Regions from separate parts of the Streptococcus mobilis genome, predicted to be linked through region 2. Evidence: predicted binding sites of a transcription regulator. Region 2 holds the regulator's gene; the other holds the start of a gene.
The links. Region 2 encodes NrdR, which represses ribonucleotide reductase genes. Its sites were predicted from a motif close to ACACNATATATNGTGT; they were not measured.
Positions count from the first base shown of each region.

Region 1: the regulator NrdR is predicted to act here: its motif matches at 4,936-4,951, upstream of nrdH (glutaredoxin-like protein NrdH).

Region 1 covers NZ_AP041823.1:1,537,086-1,545,140, forward strand. Annotated here, with positions in the region: gene AC6IZR_RS07325 (glucose-1-phosphate adenylyltransferase) at 1-301, opposite strand, end outside; gene glgB (1,4-alpha-glucan branching protein GlgB) at 352-2,259, opposite strand; gene ptsP (phosphoenolpyruvate--protein phosphotransferase) at 2,590-4,323, opposite strand; gene AC6IZR_RS07340 (phosphocarrier protein HPr) at 4,328-4,591, opposite strand; gene nrdH (glutaredoxin-like protein NrdH) at 5,068-5,286, shown strand; gene nrdE (class 1b ribonucleoside-diphosphate reductase subunit alpha) at 5,401-7,560, shown strand; gene nrdF (class 1b ribonucleoside-diphosphate reductase subunit beta) at 7,684-8,055, shown strand, end outside.
Region 2 covers NZ_AP041823.1:608,309-616,363, forward strand. Annotated here, with positions in the region: gene AC6IZR_RS02875 (response regulator transcription factor) at 1-568, shown strand, start outside; gene AC6IZR_RS02880 (PTS transporter subunit IIBC) at 803-2,995, shown strand; gene AC6IZR_RS02885 (endonuclease/exonuclease/phosphatase family protein) at 3,081-3,893, shown strand; gene nrdR (transcriptional regulator NrdR) at 4,058-4,531, shown strand; gene AC6IZR_RS02895 (replication initiation and membrane attachment family protein) at 4,532-5,710, shown strand; gene dnaI (primosomal protein DnaI) at 5,711-6,610, shown strand; gene AC6IZR_RS02905 (nitroreductase family protein) at 6,607-7,320, shown strand; gene der (ribosome biogenesis GTPase Der) at 7,378-8,055, shown strand, end outside.

The DNA of each region.
Region 1 (8,055 bases), 930 kb from region 2:
CTTCAAACCAACGATTTCCTTCACTAGCTGAATAAGGTTGGAGAATAGACACACCCGTATTGATTCCATCCAAGCCCCAGCTGGAACCATTCCCAATATGGCTGTTAAGGGCAAGTGGCTGGTACTGTGTAATCACACCAACATTGTGAATTCCTGAGTTGGCGCAGTTTGATAGCGCAAAATCGATAATCCGATAGCGCCCACCAAATTGAACCGCAGGTTTTGCGATGTTTTTGGTTAATTTTCCAAGACGTGTTCCTTGCCCACCGGCAAGAATTAAAGCGAGCATTTCATTCTTCATTGACTACTTCCTCTTTTTAAAGCTTGGACTCCCATAGAGTCAACCGATCGTCATTTCTTATCTGATGTTTTAGATTTTGTCTTACGCACCTTGCGTTTTACCTTCCAAATACTAGCCCCTAAAGCCGGCAAAGTAAAGGTCAAAGTTTGTTCATAATCCTTCCACAGTCCATCTTGAGACTGAACTGTCGGATTGTGCTCTTTCCAGACACCTCCCCATTCTTCTAATTCTGTATTCCAAATTTCTTCATAGACCGCTGATACAGGCACACCAATCGTAAAGTCCTTGCGTTCCACTGGTGCCATATTGAAAACACACACCAGAAGATCGCCTTTACGATTTTTCCGAACCATAGACAAGACGCTCTGATCCCGGTTATCTGCATCAATAATCTCTAAGCCATCAAAGCTATCATCAATCTCCCACAATTCCTTGTGTTCTTTGTAGAAATGATTGAGCTGAGAAGTGAAACGACGCATCTTAGCATTCATTTCATCCTCTAGATTGCCCCATTCCAGTTGCTCTTCTGACTTCCATTCCAAAAATTGACCAAATTCTGAACCCATAAAGAGTAATTTCTTACCTGGATGGCAAATCTGATAGGTCAAGAGGTTACGGAGTCCAGCAAATTGATTGTAACGATCTCCCCACATCTTATGCATCAAACTCTTCTTACCATGCACCACTTCATCGTGTGAAAATGGTAGTAAGAAGTTTTCAGAAAATGCATACATGAAACTAAAAGTTACCAGGTTAAAGTCAAATTTCCGGTAGACGGGATCTTCTTCATAGAATCGAAGGATATCATTCATCCAACCCATATTCCATTTATAGTCAAAGCCAAGTCCACCTTCTTCTTCAGGACCCGTGATCTTTTGACCAGCAGAACTTTCTTCTGCAATCATCATGACATCTGGGTGTTCGTTCTTGATAATCGCATTCAAACGTCTAAGGAAATGAACGCCTTCGTAGTTGAGGTTTCCACCATCAATATTTGGTGTCCATGGACCACTATCGTAGTCAAGATAGAGCATATTGCTCACAGCATCGACCCGAATTCCATCTAAATGATAGGTTTCAATCCAAAATTTTAAACTAGAAATCAAGAAAGACTGTACTTGATTCTTTCCTAAATCGAAGTTCAAAGCTCCCCAACCATAGTTATGGGCCCGATGTTCATCCTGATACTCAAAAGTTGGTGTTCCATCATAATATGCCAAAGCATCATCATTAATGATGAAATGGCCAGGCACCCAATCCACGATCACTCCGATATTGTTGAGGTGACATTCTTCCACGAAATCTTGAAATTCTTCTGGGCTACCATAAGTCTGCTCGAGGGCAAAATAGCCCATGAGCTGATACCCCCAGCTCAATCCCAATGGATGGGCCATCACTGGCATAAATTCTACGTGGGTGTAGTTCATCTCAACCAAATAAGGGATGAGTTCTTCTTTTAGTTGTTTGAAAGTATAGGAACTATAATCATCATTTCGTTTCCATGATCCTGCGTGAACCTCATAGATATTAACAGGTCGTTCCTTAAAACCAAATTTTTTACGGCGTGCTCTCCAAAGACCGTCTTTCCAGTTCTTTTCCGGAATGGTCTTAATGATAGACCCTGTATTGGGTCGTTTTTCCATCCATAACGCTAGAGGATCAATTTTTTGAACCTGATGACCATTATTTCGTGTCACCAAATATTTGTATATATCTCCCTCTTTTGCATCTGAACAGAAAACTTCCCAGACGCCTCCTTCATTACGGACCATTGGAATTTTCCGTGCTTCCCAATCAGTAAAGTCACCAATCAGATCAACTGCCTGAGCATTGGGAGCCCAAACACGGAAAGCATATCCTTCTTGTTCTCCCCTTGTTTCCTTGTGAGCACCTAAATACTCTTGAAGCTGGAAATTATCCCCTCTTCCAAATGTCCATAAGTCTGTGCTTCTATCCATATACTCACCTCTTTTATTTTTTGAAAGCGTTTTCTAATTGTTTTTATTTTACTATAAAATCACTTAATTTTCAAGTTGATTCCAGGAAAATCATGTAAATTTATCAGGAAAAGTTCTTTCATTTTCTTTTCCGAACCTTTTACTTCATTCCTTCGCTTTCCTCCTAATCTTACTTACGATTATACTATATATACGAGGAAAATTAAAGAAAAAACCGAACATTTAAACCACTATTTTTATTACTAACTAGTTTATTACGAATAAAATGAACATTTTTATGAACAATGTAAAAAAAGACTAAGACAGATTTGTCTTAGTCTTGTTGAATTTTTAGTCTACGTTCACATATTCTTTTGAAAGTTCAAGAACTTCTTCCATTGTTGAACATTCAGTAAGAGCACGGTTAGCGTATTCTTCCATTTTAGCTGTGTCGAGTTTCTTCATCAAGCTACGTGTACGAAGGACAGATGTAGCTGACATAGAGAACTCATCCAAGCCCATTCCGACAAGAAGTGGAACGGCAGTTTGGTCACCGGCCATTTCACCACACATACCAGCCCATTTGCCTTCAGCGTGAGCCGCTTTGATCACGTTGTTGATCAAACGAAGGATAGATGGGTTATATGGTTGGTAAAGGTATGAAACTTGTTCGTTCATACGGTCAGCAGCCATTGTGTATTGGATCAAGTCGTTTGTACCAATTGAGAAGAAATCAACTTCCTTAGCAAATTGGTCAGCAAGCATTGCAGCAGCTGGGATTTCAATCATGATCCCTACTTGGATATCGTCTGCAACGGAAACACCTTCAGCAAGCAATTTAGCTTTTTCTTCTTCAAGAATACCTTTAGCCGTACGGAACTCCGTCAACAAAGCAACCATTGGGAACATGATCCGCAATTTACCGTGAACAGATGCACGAAGCAAAGCACGCAATTGTGTACGGAACATTTGATTACCAGTTTCAGAGATAGAAATACGCAAAGCACGGTAACCCAAGAATGGGTTCATTTCTTTAGGAAGATCGAAGTAAGGGAGTTCTTTATCCCCACCGATATCCATTGTACGAACGACAACAGGTTTACCGTTCATACCTTCAAGAACTGCTTTGTAAGCTTCATATTGGTCATCTTCAGTTGGGAAGTCTTGAGAATCCATATACAAGAATTCTGTACGATAGAGACCAACAGCTTCTGCACCATTATCATTTACACCTTCAACATCTTTAGGTGTACCGATGTTAGCAGCCAATTCGAAATGTTTTCCATCAGCAGTAACTGTTTGAGCATCTTTAAGGAGAGCCCATTCAGCTTTTTGTTTAGCGTAAGCTTCACCAGCCGCTTTGAAGGCTGCGATTTGTTCCTCAGTTGGGTTGATCACCACTTCACCAGTAATACCTGAAACAGCCAAAACATCACCATCTTTGACAAGTTCTGTGATGTTATTTGTTCCAAGAACGGCTGCGATTTCAAGTGTACGCGCCATGATAGCTGAGTGACTTGTACGTCCACCGATGTTAGTAACAAAGGCTTTTACGTACTTTTTGTTCAACTGAGCTGTATCAGATGGTGTCAAGTCATGCGCCACCACGATTGCTTCTTCATTGATAGAAGCAGGGTTTGGCAATTTCTTACCAAGCAAGTTGGCAAGGACACGTTTGGTAACGTCGCGAATGTCTGCTGCACGTTCTTGCATGTAAGGATTGTCTTCCATTCCTTCAAAGATTGCAATGAACATGTCAGTGACTTCTTTCAAGCCAGCCTCTGCATTGATTTTTTTCGTACGAATCGTTTCTTTGATCTGACCAATCATTTCAGGGTCAGCGAGAACCATCATATGCGCATCAAAAACTTGCGCTGCTTCTTCACCAAGGCTTGCTACTGCATTCTCCCGAATAAGAGAAAGCTCGTTTTGTGAAGCTTCAAGAGCTGCATCCAAACGAGCTTCTTCTGCACTTGTATCTTCGACTGAAACAGTCTCAAATGATAAGTCTGGTTGAATGAGCAAATATGCCTTAGCAACGGCAACACCGTCAGATGCTGCAATTCCTTTTAGCATTTTTGTCATATTTTTAAGCCAATCCTTCTTTAGTCATTGTTTCTGAGATAGCTGCGATCGCATCATCAGCATCAGCACCTTCAGCAGAAATTACAACGTCAGCACCTTGACCAACACCAAGGCTCATAACACCCATGATTGATTTCAAGTTAACTGATTTACCTTTGTATTCAAGAGTGATGTCTGATGCAAATTTGCTAGCAGTTTGAACCAACAAAGTTGCTGGACGTGCGTGGATACCTGTTTCTGCCACGATGTGGAAATCTTTAGAAGCCATAATTGGACTCTCCTTTTAAAAAATAGTTTTTGAGTTACCTTTTGATAACCCTTACAATTTGGTATTATATCATCTTTTGAAATTTTTTTCAAGATTTTTATCACTGACTTACAGAAAAAGACTGCGAAAAATCCCAATTTAGATACATTCTAAGAAGCTACTGAAGAACGGAGAAAATATCTTTTCAATTTTCTACTATATTATAAGTAACATTTTCCTCCGCTTTCAAATAAAAAGAAGCAACTGAACCACAGGATATTGATTCACCAAAAAATTATAACTAATTAAAGATGCTTTAAAGCCTATTCCTATCCCATTTCTTGGAATTTCTCAATTTCCGTCCACCACAATATATTGTGTTTTAAAAACCCCATTTCATATCTTTGCACAATATTTAGTTTTATTTGGTTGACAAGTTGCTGGATTTTGTTTATACTGTTTACAGATTTATATTTCGATAGGAGAACGAAAAAGAAATGGTAACCATTTATTCAAAAAATAATTGTGTTCAGTGCAAAATGACCAAACGCTTTCTTGATAGCAATCAAGTAGAATATCGCGAAATTAACTTAGATGAACAGCCAGAATTTGTAGAACATGTTAAAAACCTTGGCTTCAATGCTGCTCCAGTTATTCAAACACCGGATGAAGTATTTTCTGGTTTTCAACCAGCTAAGTTGAAGAAACTTTCATAATAAACACAGTATTTTGCTTAAATAGGGTCTAGCGTTAGCAACCTAACACTAGACTTTTTACTTGGAAAGAGAGGACTTCTCCTCTTCATTTTTTTGAACTAGAAAAGGATTATTATGGGATTAAAATCTCTTGAAGATGTGACGTATTTTCGTCTTAACAATGAAATCAACCGTCCAGTAAACGGCCAAATCATGCTTCATAAAGATAAAGAAGCTTTGGATGCGTTCTTTAAAGAAAATGTTGTACCAAATACTAAAGCCTTTGACTCGATTACAGACAAGATTCAGTACCTTCTCGAGCACAATTACATTGAGAGAGCTTTTATCGAGAAATACCGTCCTGAATTTTTAGAGGAATTGGCCCAATTTATCAAAGACCAAAACTTCCAATTCAAGTCCTTCATGGCGGCCTACAAATTCTATAACCAATACGCTTTGAAAACAAATGATGGAGAATACTACCTTGAAAGCATGGAAGACCGTGTCCTCTTCAATGCTCTCTACTTTGCAGATGGAAATGAAGCTATCGCGCGAGACATCGCAAACGAAATTATCCACCAACGTTACCAACCAGCTACTCCTTCTTTCTTAAACGCTGGTCGTGCCCGTCGCGGCGAATTGGTTTCTTGTTTCTTGATCCAAGTAACCGATGACATGAATGCGATTGGACGTTCTATCAACTCTGCCCTTCAACTTTCACGTATCGGTGGTGGGGTTGGGATCTCCCTCAGCAACCTTCGTGAAGCTGGAGCACCAATCAAGGGCTACGAAGGAGCCGCTTCTGGGGTCGTTCCTGTTATGAAACTCTTCGAAGATAGCTTCTCTTACTCGAACCAATTGGGACAACGCCAAGGGGCTGGTGTGGTTTACTTGAACGTCTTCCACCCAGACATCATTGCCTTCCTTTCTACTAAGAAAGAAAACGCCGATGAAAAAGTTCGGGTTAAGACCCTCTCACTTGGAGTCGTCGTACCAGACAAATTCTATGAGTTAGCGCGTAAAAATGAAGAAATGTACCTCTTCAGCCCATACTCTGTTGAGCGTGAATACGGAGTACCATTCAACTACATCGACATCACTGAAAAATACGATGAGTTAGTCGCTAATCCAAATATCCGTAAGACAAAAATCAAGGCACGTGATTTGGAAACTGAAATTTCTAAATTGCAACAAGAATCTGGCTACCCTTATGTAGTCAACATCGATACTGCTAACCGGGCAAACCCAGTTGATGGGAAAATCATCATGAGTAACTTGTGTTCAGAGATCCTCCAGGTTCAAGAACCAAGCTTGATCAACGATGCCCAAGAATTTGTCCAAATGGGAACAGACGTCTCCTGTAACCTTGGTTCCACCAACGTGGTTAACATGATGACTTCACCTGATTTTGGACGTTCTATTCGTGCCATGGTCCGTGCCTTGACCTTCGTCACTGATAGTTCTCATATCGTCGCTGTTCCTACTATCGACCACGGAAATAGCCTTGCGCATACCTTTGGTCTTGGAGCCATGGGACTTCATAGCTACCTTGCCCAACAATTGATTGAATATGGATCACCTGAATCTGTTGAGTTTACGAGTATCTACTTCATGCTCATGAACTACTGGACTCTCGTAGAATCAAACAATATCGCACGTGAACGAGGCATTACCTTCCACAACTTTGAAAAATCAGACTATGCCAACGGTAGCTACTTTGATAAGTACACGACTGGAGAATTTGTACCAAAATCTGATCGCGTCAAAGAACTCTTTAAAGATATCTTCATCCCTAGTGCAGAAGACTGGGCAGAATTGCGTGCGAAGGTTCAAGCAGATGGTCTTTACCACCAAAATCGCTTGGCTGTTGCACCAAATGGTTCTATCAGCTACATCAATGACGTATCTGCTTCTATCCACCCAATCACACAACGGATTGAAGAACGCCAAGAGAAGAAAATCGGGAAGATCTACTACCCTGCAGCTGGATTGTCAACAGATACCATTCCATACTACACTTCTGCCTACGACATGGATATGCGTAAGGTGATTGATGTTTATGCGGCTGCAACTGAGCACGTAGACCAAGGTCTTTCACTGACCCTCTTTATGCGCAGTGACATTCCAAAAGGTCTTTACGAATGGAAAACTGAAAACAAACAAACCACTCGTGACTTATCTATCCTTCGTAACTACGCCTTTAACAAGGGTATCAAGTCTATCTACTATGTCCGTACCTTTACAGATGATGGTGGAGAAGTTGGTGCCAACCAATGTGAAAGCTGTGTCATCTAAGACACTCAGATCCATTGCTACCAAAAAGTCGGTTCGCCGACTTTTTGTGCGGTATTCTAACAATTGTGTTAAAATAATAATGATTGTATGATCGAATGAATTAGAAAAAGAAAGAGATTTCAAATGGAAACTTACTACAAAGCCATTAACTGGAATGCCATCGAGGATGTCATCGATAAATCTACTTGGGAAAAGCTAACCGAACAATTTTGGTTGGATACACGTATTCCTTTGTCAAACGACTTGGATGACTGGAGAAAGTTGTCTAATAAAGAAAAAGACCTAGTTGGTAAAGTCTTTGGTGGATTGACGCTCTTGGATACCATGCAGTCTGAAACGGGTGTGCAAGCTCTTCGCGCAGATATTCGTACGCCTCATGAAGAAGCCGTCTTTAACAACATCCAATTTATGGAATCTGTCCACGCTAAGTCTTACTCTTCTATCTTTTCGACCTTGAATACCAAGTCAGAAATCGAAGAGATTTTCGAATGGACC
Region 2 (8,055 bases):
GACCAAATATGATCTGATCTTGTTTAATTACGATTTGTCAGATATGTCTGGTGAAACATTCGCAGAGGAAATCAGTCGGATTCGCCCAGCTTCTGTTTTGATTGTTTTGGATAGCCGCGAAAAAATTGCTGAGCACAAAGAGAGTATTCAGCGCTTTGCTGTTTCCTATATGGTCAAACCCTTTATTATCAGCGATTTGGTAGATAAGATCACAGCCATTTTTAGAGGACGTGATTATATTGACCAACATTGTAGCCAGATGAAAATCCCAACGTCATACCGCAATTTGCGCATTGATGTGGAACACCATACCGTCTATCGTGGGAAAGACATGATTAGTTTGACCCGCAGAGAATACGACCTCTTGGCGACCTTGATGGGAAGCAAAGGAGTGGTGACACGAGATCAGTTATTGGAGAGTGTCTGGAAGTACGAGAGTACAGGTGAGACTAATATTGTTGACGTCTATATCCGGTATCTTCGTGGCAAAATTGATCTACCAGGTCAAAAAAGCTATATTAAGACCGTTCGTGGGATTGGCTATGCCATGCAAGACGCATTAGAATAAAATATTCGAACCCTTAGAGGGTTCGAATATTTTTATACTTCAAGGGAAACGTTTGCGTCGAAAAAGAATGAGTTTTAAAAAGAATTTGGCTTAAAAAAGATAAAAAAAGATAAAATTTGGAGAAAAAAATGAATGTAAGGCTTTACAAATTTTTAAAATATGGTATACTAGAAACAAATTAAGCGCAAACGTTTTCTTAAAACAAAGCCTTAAACAATATAAGGAGGTTGAATGATGAACAAAGGATCATTCAAAAGTTTATTTAGCTTTGAATTCTGGCAGAAGTTCGGTAAGGCCTTGATGGTCGTTATCGCTGTCATGCCAGCGGCTGGGTTGATGATTTCAATCGGGAAATCTATCCCTATGATCAACCCGAATTTATCTCCACTTGTTATTACAGGTGGAATTCTCGAACAAATCGGTTGGGGGGTTATCGGAAACCTTCACATCCTCTTTGCCCTTGCTATCGGTGGTAGCTGGGCCAAAGAACGTGCAGGAGGTGCCTTTGCAGCTGGTCTCTCTTTCATCTTAATTAACCGTATTACCGGTGCAGTTTTCGGAGTGACATCTGCAATGTTAGCTGATAAATCTGCAACGGTTCACACAATCTTCGGTGGATCGATTAAAGTTGCGGATTATTTCATCAGTGTTCTTGAAGCACCAGCCCTTAATATGGGGGTATTTGTAGGGATTATCTCAGGTTTTGTTGGAGCAACTGCCTTCAATAAATACTACAACTACCGTAAACTCCCAGAAGCCCTTTCTTTCTTCAACGGGAAACGCTTTGTACCATTCGTTGTTATCGTTCGTTCAGCTCTTACAGCCTTGGTTTTGTCAGCCTTGTGGCCAGTAGTTCAATCAGGAATTAATGGATTTGGTGTTTGGATCGCCAACTCACAATCAACAGCTCCAGTATTGGCACCATTCTTGTTTGGTACCTTGGAACGTCTTCTCTTGCCGTTTGGTCTTCACCACATGTTGACTATTCCAATCAACTATACTCAATTGGGTGGTAGCTACCAAGTTCTTACAGGTGCTGCCAAAGGAACAACTGTATTTGGACAAGATCCACTTTGGTTGGCTTGGGTAACAGACCTTGTTAACTTGAAGAAAGCTGATCCTAGCCAATACCAACACTTGCTTCATGCCTACACACCAGCTCGTTTCAAAGTTGGTCAAATGATCGGATCATTTGGTATTTTGATGGGGATCGTGGTTGCCATCTACCGCAATGTGGATCCAGATAAAAAAGAAAAATACAAAGGGATGCTTTTTGCAACTGCCCTTGCAACATTCTTGACAGGTGTAACAGAACCAATTGAATACATGTTCATGTTTATTGCTACACCATTGTACATCATCTATGCTCTTGTTCAAGGTGCTGCCTTTGCAATGGCTGACTTGGTTAACCTTCGTGTCCACTCATTCGGTTCAATCGAGTTCTTGACACGTACCCCAATGGCCATCAACGCTGGTTTGGCATTAGATATCTTTAACTTTGTATGGGTAACAGTCCTCTTTGCCTTTATCATGTACTTCATTGCTAACTTCATGATTAAGAAATTCAATTATGCAACTCCAGGACGTAACGGTAACTATGAACAAAATGATGATGCCCCTGCAGGAGATGGTGCAGCAGCAGGTGCTGCTACAAGCTCAGCAAGCTCACAAGTCATTAACATTATCAACTTACTTGGTGGACGTGCTAACATCGTCGACGTTGACGCATGTATGACTCGTCTTCGTGTAACCGTTAAGGACGCTGAAAAAGTCGGAACAGAAGAACAATGGAAAGCTGAAGGCGCTATGGGTCTTGTCATGAAAGGACAAGGGGTCCAAGCGATCTACGGACCTAAAGCTGACGTATTGAAATCTGATATCCAAGACGTTCTTGATTCAGGTGAAGTCATTCCTGAAACACTTCCTAGCCAAATGACAGCAGTTCAAAAGGCTGAAGCAACCTTTAAAGGGGTAACTGATGAAGTTAACTCTGTTGCAGATGGTGAAGTGATCAACATCGAAGATGTGAAAGATCCTGTATTCTCACAAAAAATGATGGGTGACGGATTTGCGGTTGAGCCTGAAAATGGCCACATCGTTTCACCAGTTGCTGGTAAAGTTACTAGTGTCTTCCCAACCAAACATGCCCTTGGTTTGGTAACAGATAATGGTTTGGAAGTCTTGGTTCACATCGGTCTAGATACTGTTAGTCTTGAAGGAAAACCATTTGAGGTTAAAGTTTCTGAAGGTCAAACAGTGGCTGCTGGAGACCTCTTGGTGGAAGCAGACCTTGATGCAATCCGTGCAGCTGGTCGTGAAACTTCAACAATTGTTGTCTTCACAAATGCAGATGCGATTAAATCCGTTAAGGTCGAACATACTGGTAAATTGGCAGCAAATGCGCCAGTTGCAACAGTAGAATTATAAGAGACGTCGGCAAAGAAAATGAGGTTGGGGCAGTGCACCCGGCCTCTTGCCGTTTCTTGATTTGGAGAGAAGGAGAAATCAGGGGATGAAATTTTTAACATTAAATTCCCATAGTTGGATGGAAGAGAATGCTCAGCAAAAATTTGAAACCCTCAAGGAACAAATTTTAGAAGCGCAATATGATGTGATCTGTTTCCAAGAGGTCAATCAAGAAATGGCCTCAGAAACAGTCGAAACAGATGAGTATTATCAAGCTTTGCCATCATCTGTAGCGATTCACAAGGATCACTTTGTTCGCGTATTGGTAGAAGAGTTAGCTGCTCATGGACTCCACTATTATTGGACTTGGGCCTACAACCATATTGGCTATGATCACCTCAATGAGGGTGTGGCCGTTCTTTCGCGTCAACCCTTGAAGGCGGATGAGATTTTGGTATCCAATATGGATGATCCAACGGACTACCATACTCGTCGAGTAGCCGTTGCCCATACAAGTGTAGATGGCAAAGAGATTGCTGTTGCCAGCGTCCATCTTTCTTGGTGGGACAAAGGTTTCCAATTTGAGTGGCCACGCATTGAGAACTACTTCAGCCAAGTAGGCAAACCCTTTATTCTAGCTGGTGATTTCAATAATCCTGCTGGTCAAGAAGGGTATGAGACGATTCTATCCAGTTCCCTTAAGCTTCAAGACAGCTTTATTGAAGCCAAAGAAACAAAGGGGACTTATACTGTAGGACCTGGAATCGATGGCTGGACGGACAATCAAGTTCCATTGCGAATCGATTACGTCTTTGCAAGTCCAGAATGGGACATCCAGCGTCTACATGTCATTTTTGATGGTCAAAATAAACCCCATGTCAGTGATCACTATGGCTTAGAAGCTGAATTATCGCTTTAATATAAATGGAGAGTCGAAAGGAAAACGATTTTATTCAATCGTCCTTCGACTCTTTTTTATGGATCAATGAGGAGCAAGCATAGAGGATTCTCCTGTTCTTCTGCTTTCTTTACGATTCAATTTATGGTAAAATGAAGTGTTAAAACAGTTTAAGGAGGTAGCAAATGCGTTGTCCAAAATGTGGTGGAAGTAAGTCTAGTGTGGTGGATAGTCGACAAGCTGAAGATGGGAACACCATCCGTCGTCGCAGGGAATGCGAAGAATGCCATTATCGCTTTACTACCTACGAACGAGTGGAAGAGCGGACCCTAGTGGTCGTCAAAAAAGATGGGACACGCGAGCAATTTTCTCGTGATAAAATCTTTAATGGTATTATCCGCTCAGCTCAAAAACGGCCGGTTTCTAGTGACGAAATCGAAGAAATTGTAAACCGGATCGAGCAAAAGGTTCGCAGCCAAAGTGATAATGAAATTAACAGTGAGTATATTGGTTCTTTGGTTATGGATGAGTTAGCAGATCTAGATGAGATTACCTATGTCCGTTTTGCAAGTGTTTACCGGAGTTTCAAGGATGTCGGTGAGTTAGAGACCCTCTTGAAACAAATTACGAAGGGAACCAAGAAGAAAAAGGAAAAATAGATGAAGCCCAATACGCCTTTCGCATTTTTAAAAAATAATCTTCTTCCACCGGCAGGGGCTGCATTGGAGCAGTATTACCTGCCTATTTTGGAGACGGAAACGGTAGCAGTTTATCGTTATCTGCTGGCCTCTTATGATCAGGGTGAAAAACAATATTTACTTGCTCAAATCCTCAATCACTTGAATATAGGATTTCCACAGTTGCTACTAGCCTTTGATCGTTTAATTGCCATGGGTTTGCTCGATCTCTATGAGGAAGAAGTTGGGATCACCATTCAGTTACATGCTCCTCTTGAGGCAGAACAATTTTTTTCAAATGCTGTTTTTAAACGCTTACTTGAAAAGAAAATTGGGGAAAAGGCCGTGGAGGATCTGCTCCCAGCACACTCTTTAGGGACTAGACGGCAAGTTTCCTTCTCGCAAGTCTTTGGACTAAATGTTGGGGAGGCGACCGTTCTTCCAAGCAAGAAACAGCAGTTTGATATGGAGATGTTTAAGCGAATGATGGGGCGTGATGGACTTCGTTTTGCGGATGAAGGAGAAGCAACCTTAGCCCTCTTTGCCATCGCAGAAGAACAACAATGGACCTGGTATGAAACCTATCTCCTAGCAAAAGAAACGGCTGTAGACCGGATTGTCTCTCCAAAGAGAATGAAGCAAAAGTTGGCTCAGGCGAGCCAAGAGCAACCCCGCATGTCCTATAGCCGTCAGGAAGAAACCATTCTGAGGGAAGCTAAGGCAAAATCAAGCCTACAATTTCTAGCAGAGATTAAGAAGGCGCGCAATGCGACCATTACTCAGAGCGAACGCAAGACTTTATCCAAGTTAGCTGATCTAGGCTTATTAGATGAGGTGATCAATATCATCTTATTGTTGACCTTTAATAAGACCCAGTCTGCTAATCTCAATGAAAAGTATGCTTTGAAGGTAGGAAATGATTTTTCTTATCAAGGGGTCAACAGTGCAGAACTGGCGATTTTAAAAGTTCGAGAACGCCAGGAACAAGCTAAGGCTCAAGGAAACAAGGGAACGAGTCCTACATCAGCCAAGAGCAAGCACAGCAATGTTCCCAAGTGGAGCCAACCAAACTATCAAAATCAAACCAGTCAAGCAGAAAAGGTGGATCTTGCTAAAGAGAAACAACGCCTGTTAGAAAAACTGAATCAAGGAGGTGAGTAGATGGAAAGTGTAGGTCAAACAATGTCTCACATGAACCGTGCGCGTCAATTTAACTATGAGGATTTGGTCGCACAGATCTTGGCAGACCAAGAAGTGGCTGCCTTTATCAAGGACCAGTCTTTGTCTGAACAAGAAATTCGACGGAGTATTTCAAAATTTAATCAATACATTAGTGAACGCAACCGTTTCTTATTGGGAGATCCGGATTATATTGCCAAAGGTTATAAGCCCATCCTCACCATGAATGAAGGCTATGCGGATGTCGCTTATGAGGAAACACCGGAGTTAATCGAAGCCCAAAAACGAGCTGCGATCAACCAACGTCTCAACTTGATCAATCTCCCTTCAACCTTGAAAGAGGCGAGTCTAGCTAAGGTAGAGCTCGATGATAAGGGACGATTTGAGGCCTTTGAAGAATTAGCCAATTTTGTGGCCAACTATCCTGAATATCAAAAGGGGATCTACCTCTATGGTGATTTTGGAGTAGGAAAGAGCTACATGATGGCAGCCTTGGCTCATGATTTATCCGAAAAACGCCAGGCCTCTACTACCCTACTTCATTTTCCAAGTTTTGCTATCGATGTTAAAAATGCCATCAGTTCAGGCTTGGTCAAAGAAACCGTCGATCAGGTGAAAAAAGCCGAAATTTTAATTCTCGATGATATCGGTGCGGAACAGATGTCAGCCTGGGTGCGAGATGAAATCTTACAAGTGATTTTGCAGCACCGAATGCAGGAAAATCTCCCAACCTTCTTTACTTCTAACTTTAATTTTGAAGAGTTGGAACGTCATTTTGCGGCTTCGCGCAATGGAGATGAAACCTGGCAGGCCAAACGTGTCATGGAGCGCGTGAAATTTTTAGCCAAGGAAATCCATCTGGAAGGAGTCAATCGCCGATGAATGAAACCATCCGTTTAATGAAATCTCATTTTTCTGTTCGACGTTTTAAGGAAGAAGCCATCAAAGAAGCTGACCTCAAGGAAATTTTATCAGCTGGGCAGATGGCATCAAGTTGGAAAAACTTTCAGTCTTATTCTGTGATTGTGGTCAAAAGCAAGGAAAAGAAAGAAGCTCTTTACGACTTGCTTCCTCAAGAAGCGATTCGCCAATCAGCCGTCTTTCTTCTCTTTGTTGGGGATTTAAACCGTGCTGAAAAAGCTGTCAAACTTCATGAGCAGGATTTTCATCCTGAAGGTGTGGACAACTTACTGATCACCTCAGTGGATGCGGCTCTAGCAGCTCAAAATACACTATTGGCAGCTGAAAGTCTCGGCTATGGTGGAGTGATTATCGGCATGTTGCGCTACTGTTCAGAAGAAGTCGCAGAACTCTTCCGTCTGCCAGACTATACCTATCCTGTTTTTGGGATTGCTCTCGGAGTACCTAATCAGCAGCATGCGGTGAAACCACGCTTGCCGTTGGAGCAGGTTGCTTTTGAAGAAGAATACCAAGAACAAGACCTATCAGTTGTGACTGCCTATGACAAGGTTCAGGCAGATTATGCTGGAGCGCGTGCAACCGACAGCTGGAGCGAGCGTCTTGCAGCTCAATTTGGTCAACCTGAACAAGAAGAGACCAAAAAACTACTAGAAAAACACAAACTATTATGAAATGAAGAGAGGCGTTCTTGAACCGAGGTCTCGCCTTTCATTAGAAAAGAGGAAATCATGGCCCTACCAACTATTGCGATTGTAGGCCGTCCCAATGTCGGAAAATCTACACTCTTTAACCGGATTGCCGGTGAGCGGATTTCCATCGTTGAGGATGTAGAAGGAGTCACTCGTGACCGCATTTATGCAACAGCTGAGTGGTTGAATCGAAAATTTAGTATCATTGATACGGGGGGGATTGATGACGTAGATGCCCCATTTATGGAGCAAATTAAGCATCAAGCAGAAATTGCTATGGACGAAGCAGATGTGATCGTCTTTGTTGTTTCTGGAAAAGAAGGGATCACGGATGCGGATGAATATGTCACTCGTATCTTGTATAAGACCCATAAACCGGTGATTCTTGCAGTCAACAAGGTGGATAACCCAGAGATGCGCAATGATATCTATGACTTTTATGCCTTGGGACTGGGTGAGCCACTACCGGTCTCCTCTGTCCACGGGATCGGAACTGGGGATGTGCTCGATGCCATCATCGAAAACCTTCCGAATGACACAGAAGAAGAAAATCCAGATATCATCAAATTTAGCTTGATTGGTCGCCCAAATGTTGGGAAATCAAGCTTGATCAACGCGATCCTTGGAGAAGACCGGGTCATCGCAAGCCCTGTTGCTGGAACTACACGGGATGCCATCGATACCCATTTTACCGATGCAGATGGCCAAGAATTTACC